One region of the Planococcus sp. PAMC 21323 genome, then DNA from elsewhere that is predicted to be linked to it. Evidence: riboswitches for the same ligand, from Rfam matches in the RefSeq annotation. Region 1 holds a riboswitch; the other holds the start of a gene.

Region 1 (8,376 bases):
ATGGAGTGTTTGTGGAATCTTTATAACAGGTGTTATCGGGGTACCTACGCTCGAGTACTTACCATTTGCAGTTTTCTGTTTACTGTCTCCAGTACTGACCGTGTTATTTGGGTTTACAGGAAAAACATTAACTTTTAAATAAAAAGTATGGAAAGAACCGATGATGCTTGAAATCATCGGTTTTTTGCATTTAGCAGGAAAAACCACATAAGAGTCGAATAGTACTATAGACAGCGTTTTGTTACTAAGTCGCGGAATATAGTCGAAGGGGTGGAGAAAATGTATAAAAAAATTCTAGTCGCCGTAGATGGTTCCGAAAATTCAAAGCGAGCAGGCAAACATGCAGCCCATCTAGCAGCAATAAGTAAAGATACAGAAGTAACGGTTGTGTATGTTTCCGATTTTGATGAAGACAGTCAGGAAAAAGTTCATGATGGTGGTCAACTTGAATTTGAATTATCACGTAAGAAAAAAATGCAATCCATTAGGGAACAGTTAGAACTCAATGAGACTTTTTATAAAATTGAAGTGATGCACGGACGACCAGCACCAGTAATTATTGAAATGGCAAACGAGGGTGAGTTTGACTTAGTTGTTATTGGGAGCCGTGGGTTAAACCCTGTTTCAAAAATATTACTCGGTGGGGTTAGTCAAAAAGTCGTCAATCATTCGCATTGCCCAGTATTAGTTGTTAAATAAACTCCGCCAATCTACCTGGGATTTTGGTATAATGAATAAAAAGAGTGGTCTTATTGTTAGTTGATTTACAGGTAGACCAGGTGGAGGAGAACATGAAACCATTACCAAATTGTCCTAAATGTAATTCGGAATATACTTATGAAGATGGTAGCATATTGGTGTGTCCTGAATGTGCACACGAATGGAGTCTTGTAGCTGAAGCAGAACAAGTGGAAGAAGAAAAAGTCGTCAAAGATGCTAATGGCTCGATTTTAAAAGATGGCGATGCAGTTACTGTCATTAAAGATTTGAAAGTTAAAGGCAGCTCATCAACTTTGAAAATTGGTACCAAAGTAAAAAGCATCCGACTCGTTGAAGGTGATCATGATATTGATTGTAAAATTGATGGATTTGGTCCAATGAAACTAAAGTCGGAATTTGTTAAAAAAGCATAAAAAAAAGGTGTTGGAATAAAATTATTCCAACACCTTTTTTTATTAAATCGATGTGCGATGTGTCATCGCGTTCATCAACGTATAGTAAATTTTCAATATAAAAATCTATTAAACGCCTCGTTTATTGCCCCACACTAAAGTGTGCAGTTGTGGCAACACTTTGGCATCGTTCATGATAGGGGATTTTACATGATAATCGATTAACTGTTCATAACGCTCAAGCAAGTTGGACACTAACTGAGCGTCGTTTGTCGTAGTAGTATCTTCATTGCCTGTCTGTAAAAAGAATGGGACTCTTGGATAGCGTTGATGCATGTTTTCGGCATAAGCAAAATCATCTTGGTCGAAAATAACAACTTTTAAACTGACATTTGCTGTTTGCAATTTCTCCAAAAACAAATCCAGTTTTGCCAAATCGGTTTTCATGCCAGAACTTGGTGGTTTTGGTGATAACGTAATGTCATCAATTGTGGTCATCCATTCTTGCCAAATAGAGGCTTGTGTTTCGACCGCTACTTTCCAACCTTGTTGATGACATAATTCAACCAATTCACCAATCCCTTTGTGAAGAACAGGATTTCCACCTGATATAGTAACATGTGAAAAGTTTTCGCCACCTATTTGCATCAATTCTTCGATAATGTCGGCGGGTAGTTTAGAAACGCTGGTTCCCGTGCCATCCCAAGTAAATTTGGAATCGCACCAAGAACAAGAATAATCACATCCAGCAGTGCGGACAAACATCGTTTTTTGTCCCATTACCATACCTTCTCCTTGAACAGTAGGGCCGAATATTTCCATTACAGGAATTTTCATGACAAGTCCTCCTGTCGCGGTCGGTATACAACGTAGCTAGTGGGTGTTTCGCGAACAATAACTTGCAAGCAATTTGGTCGATTGGTCGTTTCTTGAAGCATTGTTTGAATCGATTGCCATACTTGCTGTGCAAGAAGTTCGGTTGTAGGAAACTTATTGGCAAATTCAGGATGATCATTTAAAACGCTGTGATCGTATTTTTTATGGATTAAGCTTTTTAATAATTTAAAATCAATCAGAAAACCGATGGAATCAAGTTGATTGCCTCCGATTGTAATATTGAGATGGTACGTATGCCCGTGCATCATCTTACATTTTCCGGCTTCTTCACTTGGTATAAAATGCGCCGCAGAAAAATGCATGTCTTTATTGAGCTCAAACTGATAATTGTGAGAAACAGACGGATAAAATTGTTGCATCATGTGGTCGCACCTGCCATTTGTTTTGCTTGATAGCGTTTAAGACCATCATTTCGTAATTGGCAAGCTGGACATTCACCACAGCCGGTACTCGGAACACCGTTATAACAAGTTAATGTTTTTTCTTGAACAAAATCAAGTGCACCAAGTGTATCGGAAAGTTCCCAGACATCTGCTTTATCTAGCCACATCAATGGTGTATGAATGATAAATTGTTTATCCATGGCCAAATTTAACGTAACGTTCAAAGAACGGATAAATGTATCACGACAATCAGGATATCCACTAAAGTCGGTTTCACTAACACCTGTGATTAAATGCCGCGAACCGATTGCATCTGCATAAACAGCAGCAAAAGATAAAAACAACAGGTTTCGACCGGGCACAAATGTAGAAGGAAGTTCTCCATCTACTGCTGTTACTTCGATGTCATCTCGAGTTAACGCATTTGCAGAAAGTTGATTGATCAACGTCATGTCGAGTACTTTAAATGAAACGCCAAGTTCATCAGCGATTTTCCGAGCACATTCAATTTCAGCAGAATGGCGCTGACCATAATCAAAAGTGACCGTTGCAACTTCCTTAAAGTTCTTAAGCGCCCAAAATAGGCATGTGGTACTGTCTTGGCCGCCGCTAAAAACGACGACTGCTTTTTCGTTTTTCATCTGTATCACTCCTTAGTTTTTTAGAGAGGGAGTTTGCGAACCTCTTTAACGAACAGGATTAATAATAACACATGGAACATTTAAAAGATGACTGCATATATTATTTCAAATAGGTATACAATTTCTGAAAGAGGGTATATTTATATAACAACGAAAGGGGAGGTCCGAGATGAAAGCAATTGTTATTGATAACTACGGCGGCAGAGAACAATTAGTCGAAAGAGAAATTGATAAGCCAACTATCACAGATGATCAAGTACTTGTAGAAGTTTATGCCACTTCAATCAATCAAATTGATTGGAAATTACGTGAAGGTTATTTAAAAGAAATGCTGCCTTGGGAATTCCCAATTATTTTAGGCTGGGACGCAGCAGGGATAGTTGCTGAAGTTGGGGCTAATGTTAAACATTTCAAGGTAGGAAACCGTGTCTTTGCTAGACCAGCAACAACAAGACAGGGAACTTATGCAGAATTTGTTCCTGTTGAGTCAGATTTACTTGCGCATATGCCTGAGAGCATGTCATTTGAAGAAGGTGCAGCGATTCCGTTGGCTGGACTAACTGCTTATCAATGTATTGTTGGATTTGCAAATGTAAAAAAAGGCGAAAAAGTTTTAATTCATGCAGGAGCTGGTGGAGTTGGAACGATGGCTATTCAAATAGCTAATAGCATCGGTGCGTATGTAGCTACGACTGCAAGTGACAGTAATGATGAATTGGTTAAATCGTTAGGAGCTAATCGTGTAATTAACTATAGCCAAGAGGATTTTAGTGAGTTGCTTGAAAATTTTGATGCCGTTTTGGATACGATGGGCGGAGAAGTTTTGGAGAAAAGTTTTAAAGTATTGAAAAAAGGCGGGAAGTTAATTTCCATCGCTGGAGAACCATCACCTGAACAAGCGAAAGAGCATGGAGTAAACGCGACTAGTTATTGGTTAGAGCCAAATGGCGCAGAATTGCACCAACTGGCAAATCTTTTCATAGCTGGTGAATTAAAACCGACTATCGGTCATGTATTTGATTTCTCTGAAAAAGGTGTTAGAGATGCTCACGAATTGAGTGAAACTCACCATGCTCGAGGAAAAATAATCATCAAATTAAAATCATAAAATAAAAAAATCCTTTCACTTTAGCGAAAGGATTTTTTATTGGCGTTTAGAATTTTTCGGGTTTCCCGGATTTGTCTGCTGAATAATATTCAGTAGGTGCGTCGTCTTGAGCTTCTTCTGTACGTACGACCAATACGTCGCATTTTGCAGAACGGACAATATGTTCAGAAACACTGCCGATTAAGAAACGTTCAACTGCATTTAATCCAGTCGCACCACAAATAATTAAATCTGCTTCAACTTTTTGAGCTAAGTCTCTAGAAATCATTGATTTTGGTGATCCATAATCGACGACAATATTAACTTTCTCAACTCCGCCAGCTAACGCTTCTTTTTTATACTCTTCTAATAAATCTTCAGCAAACTTTTGAGCACGATCAGCAATTGAACGATCATATGCCTCGATTGCCGCAAACGAACGTGTATCAATTACATTAACTAAGTTTAATGTGGCGTTGTTTCGTTCGGCAATACCCACTGATTTTTTGAATGCCCACTCTGCTTCTTTGGAACCGTCTACCGCTACAAGAATTTGACTATATTTTAATGTCATCCTACATTCCTCCTTCATCTGTCTATAGTTACTCATTCGCTATAAAAAGAAGAGTTCCTGCTAAATTAGCGTTAATTTGCTGAATTTTTAGTCTAATTTGTGAAATTAATCAATAATTTCAAAGAAAAGCAGCATCGAAATTTCTCCGATGCCGCTTTATAAGATTAATTATTGATAATTTGAAGTTCTTTTGGATACTTAGTCAATACCTCATAGCCATCAGCTGTTACAGCTACATCATCTTCAATGCGAACGCCGACTTTGTCTGGGACGTAAATACCTGGCTCAAGTGTAAAGACCATTCCTTCTTCCATTTTCATCGTGTTTTCACCATGAATAGAAGGGAACTCGTGAACGTCAATTCCAAGACCGTGGCCTAGACGGTGAGTGAAATAGTCACCATATCCAGCATCTGCAATCACTTTACGTGAGATTTGATCAAGTTCAGCTGCAGTCACGCCTGGTTTTACCGCTTCAAGAGCAGCCATTTCAGAACGGTATACAACATCATAAACTTCTTTTTGTTCTTCGCTCGGTTCGCCAAGAGCTAATGTACGAGTAATATCTGAACAATAACCTTTATGCACAACGCCAAGGTCAAATAAAACTAAGTCGCCTTGTTTTAGTTTGTATTCGCCAGTTTTGCCATGTGGTGAAGCTGCACGTGCGCCTGTCAATACAGTAGTGTCAAACGACATATGCGTAACTCCGCGTTTTTTTAATGCCAATTCAATTTCAGTCATTACTTCAATTTCGGTTATGCCTTCTTTAATTGTCCGAGCGGCTACTTCAATCGCGTAATCAGCTAAAGCTGCTGCTTCACGTAAAATTTGTAATTCCGCATCGTCTTTAATAACACGCATCGCATTTAGTTGGTCATCCAATTGAGCGATTGAAAGAGACCCGAAGAAAGATAACAGTGATTCGTAGCGCTCAACAGTCATATGAGCTTTTTCAACAGCCATCGTTTTGAAGTCAATACCGCGTGATTGAGCTGTTTTGTACAAGATTTCCATCGAATTTTGTGTATCCTCGTGACCAACGATTTCACCTGTCCAACCAGCATTTTTTGCATCCGGAATTTCCATTTTCGGACAAATCAAAAATGGTTCAGCTTCAGCGAACACCATAACGCCTAATAAGCGCTCATGCGGATTACTTTTAAAACCACTAACGTAAAAGACGTTGTATGGATCTGTAATAAACGCCGCATCAATCGATTGTTCTTTTAAATGATTTTGTAATTGTGTAATTTTATTCATATGTATATTCCTCCTCTTCATGTGTAGCATATCAAAAATCAGGGTATAATACAGCTATGAAAGCTGAATTTGCTATTTTAAAACTTACTGGAGGGATAGTATGCACGTTTCATATCATGGACATTCTGTCGTCAAAATTAAAACAGGTGAATTTACAATTTTAATTGATCCATTTATTAATGGAAACGAACTTACTGATTTGACAGTTGCAAACGAAAAGCCAGACGTGATTCTGTTAACGCATGCTCATAATGATCACGTCGGTGACACAGTTGAACTGGCGAAAAAAAATAATGCGCAAGTCATAGCAGTATTTGAACTAGCTAATTATTTAGCCACTCTTGGTGTAAACGCAGTAGGTATGGGTTTAGGTGGCGCACACAAATTTGATTTTGGAGTAGTGAAGTTTACAAAGGCTTTCCATAGCTCTTCTTTCACAACAGAAGAAGGTGAAGTAGTTTATGGTGGGATGCCAGCCGGAATTTTATTCACAGCAGAAGGCAAAACAATTTATCATGCGGGTGACACAGAAGTGTTTGGAGATATGAAGATGTTGGGCGAGCGAAATGATATCGATGTGGCATTTGTGCCAATTGGTGATCATTTCACTATGGGGCCAGAAGATGCAGCTTATGCAGTCGAATTATTAAATCCAAAAATTGTTGTACCGATTCATTACAATACATTCCCACCGATCAAACAAGATCCTGAGCATTTCAAATCATTAGTAAAAGATGCGCAAGTAAACATTTTGCAACCAGGAGAAAGTGTGGATATGGCATCTGTTTCTACGGAAAAGTAACAAACATGCTTTAAAGTTAAATCATTGATTTATACTAATTAAGTTCCACGAGAAGCTTTAGCTTTTCGTGGTTTTTTCGTGCTATTTTATACCTATCGAAACCAAATGCGTAGCTCTCAACTTTTCATAAGTTATGCTACACTATAGGATATAGGAACGTAGAAAGAATGGGTGAAATCATGGCGACTAAACATGAACAAATATTGGCGTATATTGAGACTTTAGCCGTAGGTGAGAAAATTTCAGTGCGGCGCATTGCAAAGGAATTGCAGGTAAGTGAAGGTACAGCTTATCGAGCGATTAAAGAAGCGGAAACAAAGCGCTTGGTGTCGACGATTGAACGCGTAGGGACCATTCGAATTGAACGCAAAAAGAAAGAAAATATTGAACGACTTACATATGCTGAAATTGTAAATATTGTTGATGGTCAGGTGTTAGGTGGTAGAGCTGGACTGCATAAATCGTTGAATAAATTTGTTATTGGGGCTATGCAGTTAGAAGATATGATGCGCTATACGGAAGCGGGCAATTTATTGATTGTTGGTAACCGTTATAAAGCACATGAATATGCACTTCGCGCAGGTGCAGCAGTACTCGTTACAGGAGGCTTTGAAGCAGCTGATCAAGTAAAAAAATTGGCGGATGAATTTGAGCTACCTGTAATTTCAACTAGTTATGATACGTTTACAGTAGCGACGATGATCAACCGAGCAATTTATGACCAATTGATCAAAAAAGAAATCTTATTAATCGAAGATATATTAATTCCGTTAGAAGGAACGGCTCATTTAAATCTTAAAGAACCAATTCGCCGATACCACGAGTTAAACAAAGAAACTGCTCATGGTGGATTTCCAGTAGTCGATCATACAAACAAGCTGGTCGGGATTATTACGTCTCGGGATGTAATGGGGCATGCTACTACAGAATTAGTCGAGAAAGTAATGACGAAAGAGCCATTAACTGTTTCAATGCAAACGAGTGTGGCAGCAGCAGGACATCGGATGATTTGGGAAGGCATTGATTTAATGCCAGTCGCAGATGATCATGGCAAGCTAAAAGGTGTGATCAGTCGACAAGATGTATTAAAAGCAATTCAAACAGCTCAGCGTCAACCTCAGCAAGGTGAAACCATTGATGACATTATTAAGAGTCAACTTCATCAACAAATAAGTGATAAATTGATTTTGGAGTTCCGTGTTACACCGCAGATGACCAATGCCTATGGCTCGATTTCACATGCTGCGTATACGATGATTTTGACGGAAGCGGCGTCAGCAATTTTAAAAACAAAGAACCGTAAAGACAGTGTACTCGAAAATGCGTCCATTTACTTTTTAAAGCCAGTTCAACTAGATGCGCTGGTACTGGTCCGACCTCAAATTTTAGATATTAGTCGGAAATCAGCGAAAGTAGATGTTGAAGTATCGTTAGAAAATGAAATTGTGGGTAAAGCAATGTTGACTTTCCAATTATTAGACCGTTAATACAGAAATACGAATACAAAAAGGCAGCAGGTGCACTCATCAAATGAGTACGCCTACTGCCTAAAATTCTACTACCATTTAAGGGTTTAAATCTGCTTCTTCTTCAAGAAATACAAAATAATGCTTTGATG
Region 2 (8,376 bases), 960 kb from region 1:
GGCTTCAAATAATGCGCTAATTTCCAAAGACCTGTTAAATGGTGTGAAATCATTAAGGCACCTTCAGATTTTACATAGGCTTGACCATCTTCTATCAATACTAAGCTGTCTACATCATCCGGTACATTGTGCTTTTTAGAGAGTTCTTGGCCAATTTCACTTTGCAGTGATGCAAATTGATAATAACCCGCCGAATCATGGTTTATGATAAATTGAACGCTCGAATCACAAAAATTGCAATCTCCATCAAATAATACGATGGCATGTTCCATATCGTTTCCTCCTTCACCAATAAATAGTACTGTTATGTGAATAGCCTATTCACCGCTTATTCAAACACCTCGCTGTTTGAAACGGTTCCTTGATGAAAAAACAACTTCCATCCATTTTGCCTTTTCTTCCACACTGAACTCCGATTCGTCAGCCTTCCTGTTTTATGATTATGTACTTGATAAGTCGTCAACACAGCTTCCGGCCCTAATGGATGCATAGTAAAGAACTTAATCTCCATTGGGTCTGGATTTAACGCATGATCGCCATTATAATTTGAACGTTTGATGACGCCACCAGAACTACCAAATTCAAAAAATTCATCATCCAACACTTTAGCAAGTTTTTGGGCTGACACCCGAACATCCGGCTTTAAATGACTGCATTCTAAGACATAAATTTCTTTTTCTAACGTATCCATTAGCACTCTCCTCCGTTCGTATTTCCCGGGAAATACGAACATTATCTAAAACCCCTCCATACCTATAGGCAGGAGGGGATTGCTATTACTTTTCGTCTTTGAAAAATTTCTGTGGGTCTTCATTTGGCTGATCTTGCGGCGTATCTGATGAGCCGAAATCTTCAACATCTTCAAAGCTATCTTCGTAATCTCGTATAGCACCGTCTTCTTTTTCAACGGGCTGTTTTGTAGAGGCTTGCAGTACATCCTCTTCCGATGGGCGGCTTTCCAAATCAGGCTCTTGGTCTGCGTGATCGATGCACGTAAGCGCTGTTGGCAATGCCTCTAAGCGCTCGAACGGAATATCCTTACCGCAAACTGCACATTTTCCGTAAGTACCGTCTTCAATTGCAGCCAGTGCTGCTTTTGTTTTTTCCAGTTCGCCTTCTTTAAACTGCGCCATCGCTAAATCACGCTCTTGGTCATATAGCTCTGTTGCATTATCACCTGGATGATTGTCATAATTTGAAAGCTCTGTTGACTCATATTCTTCTGTTTGTTCAACGCGTTCTTCTAAAGATGCCGCTTGTTCTTCTAATTGTTTTTTTAATTGATCTAATTGACCATCTGTCATTTGATTTCCTCCTCAAAAACTCACTTATTGTTGTATATTGCCTTTATTGGAGAAATCAAACCTAGAATTTTAATGAACACCTTTAGAGAACGACTTAAAAATCATCAAATCGGTCTAGTAAACTCAATAAATAATCATCTAATCGGTGGCGTACTAACTCATTAGATAAACCTTTCATCCCGAAAGCTTTCCATCCGGGGTAAACAGTAGGCGATCCATCTAAAATATCTGTCAACGAGACAAGATCCCAATAAGGATCATACGTAAAGTTACTGCCTGCATAACGTTCGTAAGCCGCTAAAAAATCATTGGCCACAGAAATACCGTACATTTGTGCCAAGTTAACGCGACAATGTCCTACATCAATTCCCGCTGGTCCTCGACAAGCATTTACCCAATCGACGATGGCGCTCACTTGTCGATTTTCCCATAGCACATTAGCCGGATGAAAATCGCGGTGGATTAAACATTCTCGGGATACTGCGCGGCTACCAGAAACGATGTAAAAAGCACGCATCCAATCATTTTGAACTTTAGACCATGTCGGTTTTTCTAAAAGAAACGCATCATTATAAGGAGAGTATTCATAAGGAAATTCGGTTGCATCTTTTTGATGCAGCATAGCTAAAGCAGCAGCTAATTGGTCTAACCAGATTTCATCATTCGAAGGTTGAAGAACGACAGACCCAGGCATTTTAGACATCAATACAGAAGGAATCCCACTTTTTTCTCCAGTTTCGTCATAAGCTATTAAATGTGGAGTAGGTAGACCCATTTTTTCTGCGTATTGAAGGCTAGTTGCTTCATGCTTTGCCAAATCAGGTTCTTTTGCCAACCAATCTGCTTTGTGAAAAAGTCGTAATACATAAGAACACTCTAAACTTTCCTTACTAACAACTAATTCATACAGCGTTGAGGAAGTTGCACCTGTCAGCGGCTTAACGTTCTTAACTTCTACTGGTTCGTCAAATTGTGCTTTTACCCATTCAACGGATTGCTCCTGCAATCCATGCCCATCGTTTTCTGCCATCCTTGTCGCTCCTTTCTGCGTTGCTTTTAGCTTTAGTTTACCATGAAAAAATAGAGGTTCCATCATTTCTCAAATAAGCCAAAACCGCGTACTTTTCTTTGTATAAAAGTCTTCTTTATGACAACTTTACACCTTTAATGAAGCGTGGTCAGTGCCTGGTTTTTCAATTTGTATCGTGGCATGTTCTATGTCACAAATCTCATGTACCAATTTTATTGCCTGTTGCAAAACTTGTTGTTCGTTGACGTTCTCATCTATATCAATATGACACGTAAATTGATCCAAGCCGGACGTAATGGTCCAAATGTGCAGGTCATGAACATCCACCACCCCATCAATTTTGAGGAGATGGGTTGTTATTTCTTCTAAATCAAGATCTCTCGGTGTTCCTTCCATCAAAATGTGCAAACTGTTTTGGAGAATACTCCATGCACTTCGCAAAATCAACAAAGCAACTACGACAGAAATAATCGGATCGGCGATCGTCCAGTCAAATAGCAGGATTAATAGTCCGGCTACTATGGCTCCGACTGAACCTAACGCATCACCAATAATATGCATATAAGCACTTTTCATGTTCAAGTTACCATGAACATCCGCTCCCCGATTCAACACCCAAGCGCTCAATACATTGGCGATGAGACCTATTGCTGCAATAACGAGCATCCAGCCTCCCTGAACTTCCGAAGGTTCATATAATCGCTGGATAGCTTCATAAATAATAAAACCTGCCATAATAAATAAAGTAATGCCGTTAAAAAAAGCAGTGAGGATTTCAAAGCGGTAATAACCGTACGTTTTTTGAGTAGACACTGCTTTTCCAGCAAACCAAATTGCGGACAAGCTGAGTACGAGCGATACCGTATCCGACAGCATATGACCGCTATCTGCGATCAAAGCAAGGCTGTTCGTGAAAATTCCACCAAAAAATTCTAGGAACATAATTCCAGCTGTTATGCCAAGCGCGATTGTTAATGCTTTTCTATTATTGTTCCGCGTGATTTCAAAATGATCGTGATCGTGACTCATGCTATCAGCTCCTTATATTCATGCTGTTATTTTAACAAATTTGACTGATTGACAACGAATAGGATGTCTTATAAGATAAATTAGTAAAAAAATTAATAACCCGGCAACGGGAGAGGTTCATAGCATTTCACCCTCTATAAAAAACTATGGATTGTCGAAACTCAGCCAAATCCACATGCGATTTGGCTTTTTCTTTTGTCCGTTTTTTTATAGTCCTCTTCCCAGTCGCTCATCTAAAAGGAGGCCGTTTTTTATGGCAGGAAGAAACGAAGATACATTAGATCATTTATCATTGCTCGGCAACCAAAACACAAAGTATAAATTTGAATACGATCCAGGCGTGTTAGAGCCCATTGATAATCTACACACTCGCGATTATTTTGTGAAATTTAATTGCCCTGAATTTACTTCACTGTGTCCCCAAACTGGGCAACCTGATTTTGCGACCATCTACTTAAGCTTTATCCCTGATAAAACATTAGTAGAAAGTAAATCACTTAAGCTTTATTTATTCAGCTTCCGTAACCACGGCGATTTTCATGAAGATGTCGTCAATATCATCATGAACGATTTAATCAAATTGATGGATCCTCGTTATATTGAAGTATGGGGGAAATTCACGCCACGCGGTGGTCTTTCAATTGACCCTTACACAAATTACGGCAAGCCCGGAACAAAATACGAAGAAATGGCATCGTACCGGATGATGAATCATGATTTAAATCCTGAAACGATTACTAATCGCTAAAGGAGCCCGCACATGTTACTTTACTTAAACGGCGCATTTGTCGGTCTCTTAATCCTTTCAAATATTTTAGCAGTCAAATTATTTAGCATTGGTGAATGGGCTGTGTTACCGGCCGCTGTTATCGTTTATGTCTTCACGTTCCCGATAACAGATACAATTGCAGAAGTGTACGGCAAAAAAGCCGCGCGTCAAACCGTTACCGCTGGCTTTGTCACACAACTTTGCGCATTGGCTTTTATTTTCTTTGCGATTCATTTGCCCGCTGCACCTTTTTTCGCAAATCAAGAGTCATTTGAAACCATCTTCTCAGCAGGTTTCCGAGTAACTTTAGCTAGCCTCATTTCTTATTTTATTAGCCAAAACCTTGATGTCAGTATTTTTCACAAACTGAAAAATAAACATGGCAACTCTCGATTATGGTTACGCAATAACGCTTCAACAATGGCAAGCCAATTGGTCGATACGAGTCTTTTTATCACCATCGCCTTTTACGGTACGATGCCAACAAGTGTATTGCTAGGCATGATTTTAACGCAGTACATCTTTAAATGGATTGTTGCAGTTGCCGACACACCTATTGTTTATTTACTCGTAAAGTTGTGCAGACGCCAACAAGAAGACCCAAAACTGTATGGATATCAAAAACCGGAAGCTCTCCTATAGAGCTTCCGATTCAGATTGTCGAATAAGTTAATCTCCTACTATATTTCACAAAAAATATGAACTTTTACTACGAAAAAAGAAAACTATCTGCGTATTTGTAGAAGCGTTCGCTCGATTCCCGCCCCACGGAAAGCGAGCGATAAGCTTCGGAAAATACAATTATTCAGGACTTTTTCGATAGTTCAAAAACCGGAAGCTCTCCTATAGAGCTTCCGGTTTTTTAGTTATTTGAATAAACCTATATAGTTACACGCGCTTTGCGAGCATGAACTTTATCGGGCGCTTTAACATCCGATAAGATCATATCAACCGCTATCGGCAAATGGTCAGAAACCGCCGTTTCGATAATCGCCGCTTGTACGACATCTAAATGATAATCAGCAAAAATATAATCAATACGCGTAGCAGGTCGGTAAACTTCACCCGTTTCTTTATTTACATAAGGAGCAGGATACGTGTAGGCATCCCCTCTTTTCATTTTAAGAAAAGCATCTCGAAAATGTGGGTTGAGCTTTTGGACATATCTATTTGAAGGAGGCGCATTAAAGTCACCTGTTAGAATACGCGGGAAATGGCTTTTCCCAGTAATGGCTAAAATTTCATCGATGCTCACTTCTAATTCTTCATCTTTGAGCGCCAAATGCGTATTAAAGATACTTACATAACTGCCGTCCACTTCGATGACCGTTTCCAATATGCCTCGTTGTTCATTATTGCCGAACGGACAATGCACCTGTGTTAACAAATGATTTTCGCTGTACTTGATTGGATATTTGCTCAAAATCACATTGCCGTATTGCTGATTCGGACGTTCAGAATCAAGAGGTGCAACATCCATATTGGCTCCATATGCTGCATACATACCTAGTCTTTCACTGAGCCAGCCCACTTGGTCAACAAACGAACTACGGATTGAAAAATGACGATCGACTTCTTGCAAGGCGACGATGGTTGCACACGAATCTTCAATCACTTGTGCTGTTTTCTCTAAATCGACTTTCCCATTCATCCCTAATCCATGAGCTATATTGAACGACATGACCTTTACAATTGGCGATTTCTTATTCTTTCCGTTCATGCAAACCTCTCCTTTTCGACTAAAACGAATCGTTGGCAGTTGCTTAATTGGCTTTAGTATAACAAGTGTTTATGAAGTTGCTGTGACATGCGTGTAAACATTTGTTAAAGGTTTGTAAACATGAAAAACAGACGCCTCCCGTACTATTTTCTGTAGAATTTTAGGCTTACGCGCGTTGGTCGAAATTTATGCGCGTTCCAGAAAATTTATGCTCACTTGACGAAATATACGCGCGCTCCACAGAATTTATGCGCGGTAAAAAAAGTTTACGCGCGCACAGTACAAATTTCCACAAAAAAACAGGCAGCCCGAAACAACGGACTACCTGCTAAAAAAGCTCATTCTACGACGTATACACCCTAATCGCATCTCGTAAAAATTGAGAAGCACCTAGTTGGACTTTGTCATAATACGCAGCAAACCGCTCGTCTGCTACATACATTTCCGCTAAGCCTCGGTGCGCTTCCTTACTATAAGTTGGCCATGTAAAACTCAACCATTGACGATGCAAATCCACCGTTTTTTGCGCGGCCTCACTCGTTGGATCACCGGTTTTCATCGCCTCAACCAAACTACTCAAAATTTCTTGCTCGAGACGCATAAACTCCTGGTAGTCTTCCTCGCTGAGATTTAACATTTTCGCATTGGATCGATCGACTAACTCGTCTCCATACTTACCGCGGGTTTCATTGCCATATTGCTTTTCGTTATCGTCTACTAGCTTTTGCTTAAAGCCTTGGAATTTCTCGTTGTCTGCCATGATGCTCACTCCCTTTTTTGCGGAAATGGTATTTTCCACATTAGTAATCAAGAGGTCTAGTTGCATTCGCTTATCGAGAAGCTTTTCTCGGTGTTCTACTAAAGCATGTGCGCTGTCGAATTTAGGATCATTGACGATGTGTTTGATTTGTTCGAGCTCAAGTCCCAGTTCACGGTAAAACAAAATTTGCTGCAGCTTATCGACTTCTGACTCGCCATATAGTCGGTAGCCCGAGGAATTTTTCCGAGCTGGCTTTAACAACTCAAGTTCATCGTAATAACGCAATGTTCTCGTACTGATTCCAGATAGATTCGCGAGTTTTTTCACGGTGTACTCCATTTCTCCACCCCCTGATAAACACAGCTTACACCTTGACGTTGCGTCAAGGTCAAGTTAATTGCTGTGCTGCAAAATCCCGGTAAAGTGAATGCGTGGCGATCAATTCTTGGTGCGTACCGATTCCGGTAACCCGTCCTTTTTCAATAAAGACTATTTTGTCTGCATCTACAATTGTCGATAAGCGGTGCGCAATCACTAAAGTAGTACGCCCTTCCATCAAGCGACTTAATGCTTGTTGCACAATGCCTTCTGACTGACTGTCTAAACTCGCAGTCGCTTCGTCCATCATCAAAATTTTAGGGTCTCGTAAAAAAGCACGCGCAATAGCAATTCGTTGGCGCTGTCCACCTGATAACTTAACCCCACGTTCTCCAACTTCTGTATCTAGCCCATCTGGAAATTCACGAATAAACTCTTCGGCATATGCCATACGCGCAACACGCCATAGTTCTTCCGTTTGAATCGTCTCAGTTTTTGACAAACCATACGTTAAGTTTTCTCGAACTGTTCCACCCATCATGGCACTTTCTTGTGACACATAGCCGATTTGATCTCTCCAAGAAGCGATAGAAATGTCTTGAATCGGAATCTCACCAATCCAAATCGTTCCTGATGTTGGTTCATAAAACCGCTCAAGTAAACCAAAAACGGTCGTTTTCCCGCCTCCGCTTGGCCCTGCAAAAGCGATCATTTCACCAGGCTTTGCTTTAAACGATACGTCTTGTAGTACAGGCTCTCCTTGATCATACGAAAAGCTCAGATTTTCTACACGTAATGTTTTTCCTGAAATGTCTATGGCTGCTTGTTTCGTCTGCTCTTCAAGTGGCAATTCTAAAATGCCAATAATGCGTTCTGTTGCTCCTTTGGCTTTTTGCAGTTCTGTAAAAAACCGTGCAAATGTTGCCATTGGAACGATGATTTGAAATAAATACAATAGAAAAGCAACGAGCGATCCCGTTGACATTTCACCGTTCGCAACACGAATTCCGCCATAGCCAATAATCGACACGATAACCACCATAACGACTAAGTACATGAGCGGTGCAATCAACGCATAAATTTTTGCTTCTTTCATACCCAGCTTAAATAGTTTACCAATGCCTTCTACGCCTCTAGCTTCTTCTGTATCTTCTGCTGTCGAAGATTTCATTAATCGAATTTCACCTAAGGTTTGCTGAACGTGACCTGTAAAATGAGCCGTCTCATCTTGTAAATTCCGAGAAATTTTCGCCATTTTGCGTCCTAAAGGAAACATAACCGCCATCGTCAACGGAACAGAAATCATCATGAAGAGCGTCATCTTCCAATCCAAAACAACTAAAATGATCACTGCACCAATTATCGAGATAATCCCGGTAATAAACGATGGAAAATGATCCGTAATCAAATTCCGTACAATCCCCGTGTCATTTACAACACGGCTTA

Evidence for each region. Region 1 has a riboswitch for preQ1 ahead of queC (7-cyano-7-deazaguanine synthase QueC). Riboswitches for the same ligand answer to the same signal wherever they lie in the genome.
Region 2: linked by a shared signal. The riboswitch ahead of queF (preQ(1) synthase) and the one ahead of queC (7-cyano-7-deazaguanine synthase QueC) in region 1 are both predicted to bind preQ1.

The regions. Positions count from the first base shown of each region.
Region 1 covers NZ_CP009129.1:1,121,642-1,130,017, forward strand. Annotated here, with positions in the region: gene nhaC (Na+/H+ antiporter NhaC) at 1-142, shown strand, start outside; gene PLANO_RS05710 (universal stress protein) at 280-699, shown strand; gene PLANO_RS05715 (zinc ribbon domain-containing protein YjdM) at 792-1,133, shown strand; gene queE (7-carboxy-7-deazaguanine synthase QueE) at 1,242-1,949, opposite strand; gene queD (6-carboxytetrahydropterin synthase QueD) at 1,946-2,371, opposite strand; gene queC (7-cyano-7-deazaguanine synthase QueC) at 2,368-3,033, opposite strand; PreQ1 riboswitch class I at 3,040-3,083, opposite strand; gene PLANO_RS05735 (NADP-dependent oxidoreductase) at 3,203-4,141, shown strand; gene PLANO_RS05740 (universal stress protein) at 4,188-4,694, opposite strand; gene PLANO_RS05745 (M24 family metallopeptidase) at 4,859-5,956, opposite strand; gene PLANO_RS05750 (metal-dependent hydrolase) at 6,057-6,758, shown strand; gene PLANO_RS05755 (DRTGG domain-containing protein) at 6,938-8,245, shown strand; gene PLANO_RS05760 (YtpI family protein) at 8,324-8,376, opposite strand, start outside.
Region 2 covers NZ_CP009129.1:158,688-167,063, reverse strand. Annotated here, with positions in the region: gene PLANO_RS00950 (thiol-disulfide oxidoreductase DCC family protein) at 1-272, opposite strand, end outside; gene PLANO_RS00945 (nuclear transport factor 2 family protein) at 329-691, opposite strand; gene PLANO_RS00940 (TraR/DksA C4-type zinc finger protein) at 777-1,304, opposite strand; gene PLANO_RS00935 (phosphotransferase family protein) at 1,399-2,334, opposite strand; gene PLANO_RS00930 (cation diffusion facilitator family transporter) at 2,461-3,363, opposite strand; PreQ1 riboswitch class I at 3,470-3,517, shown strand; gene queF (preQ(1) synthase) at 3,617-4,111, shown strand; gene PLANO_RS00920 (queuosine precursor transporter) at 4,124-4,774, shown strand; gene PLANO_RS00915 (endonuclease/exonuclease/phosphatase family protein) at 5,013-5,852, opposite strand; gene PLANO_RS00910 (MerR family transcriptional regulator) at 6,196-6,951, opposite strand; gene PLANO_RS00905 (ABC transporter ATP-binding protein) at 7,001-8,376, opposite strand, start outside.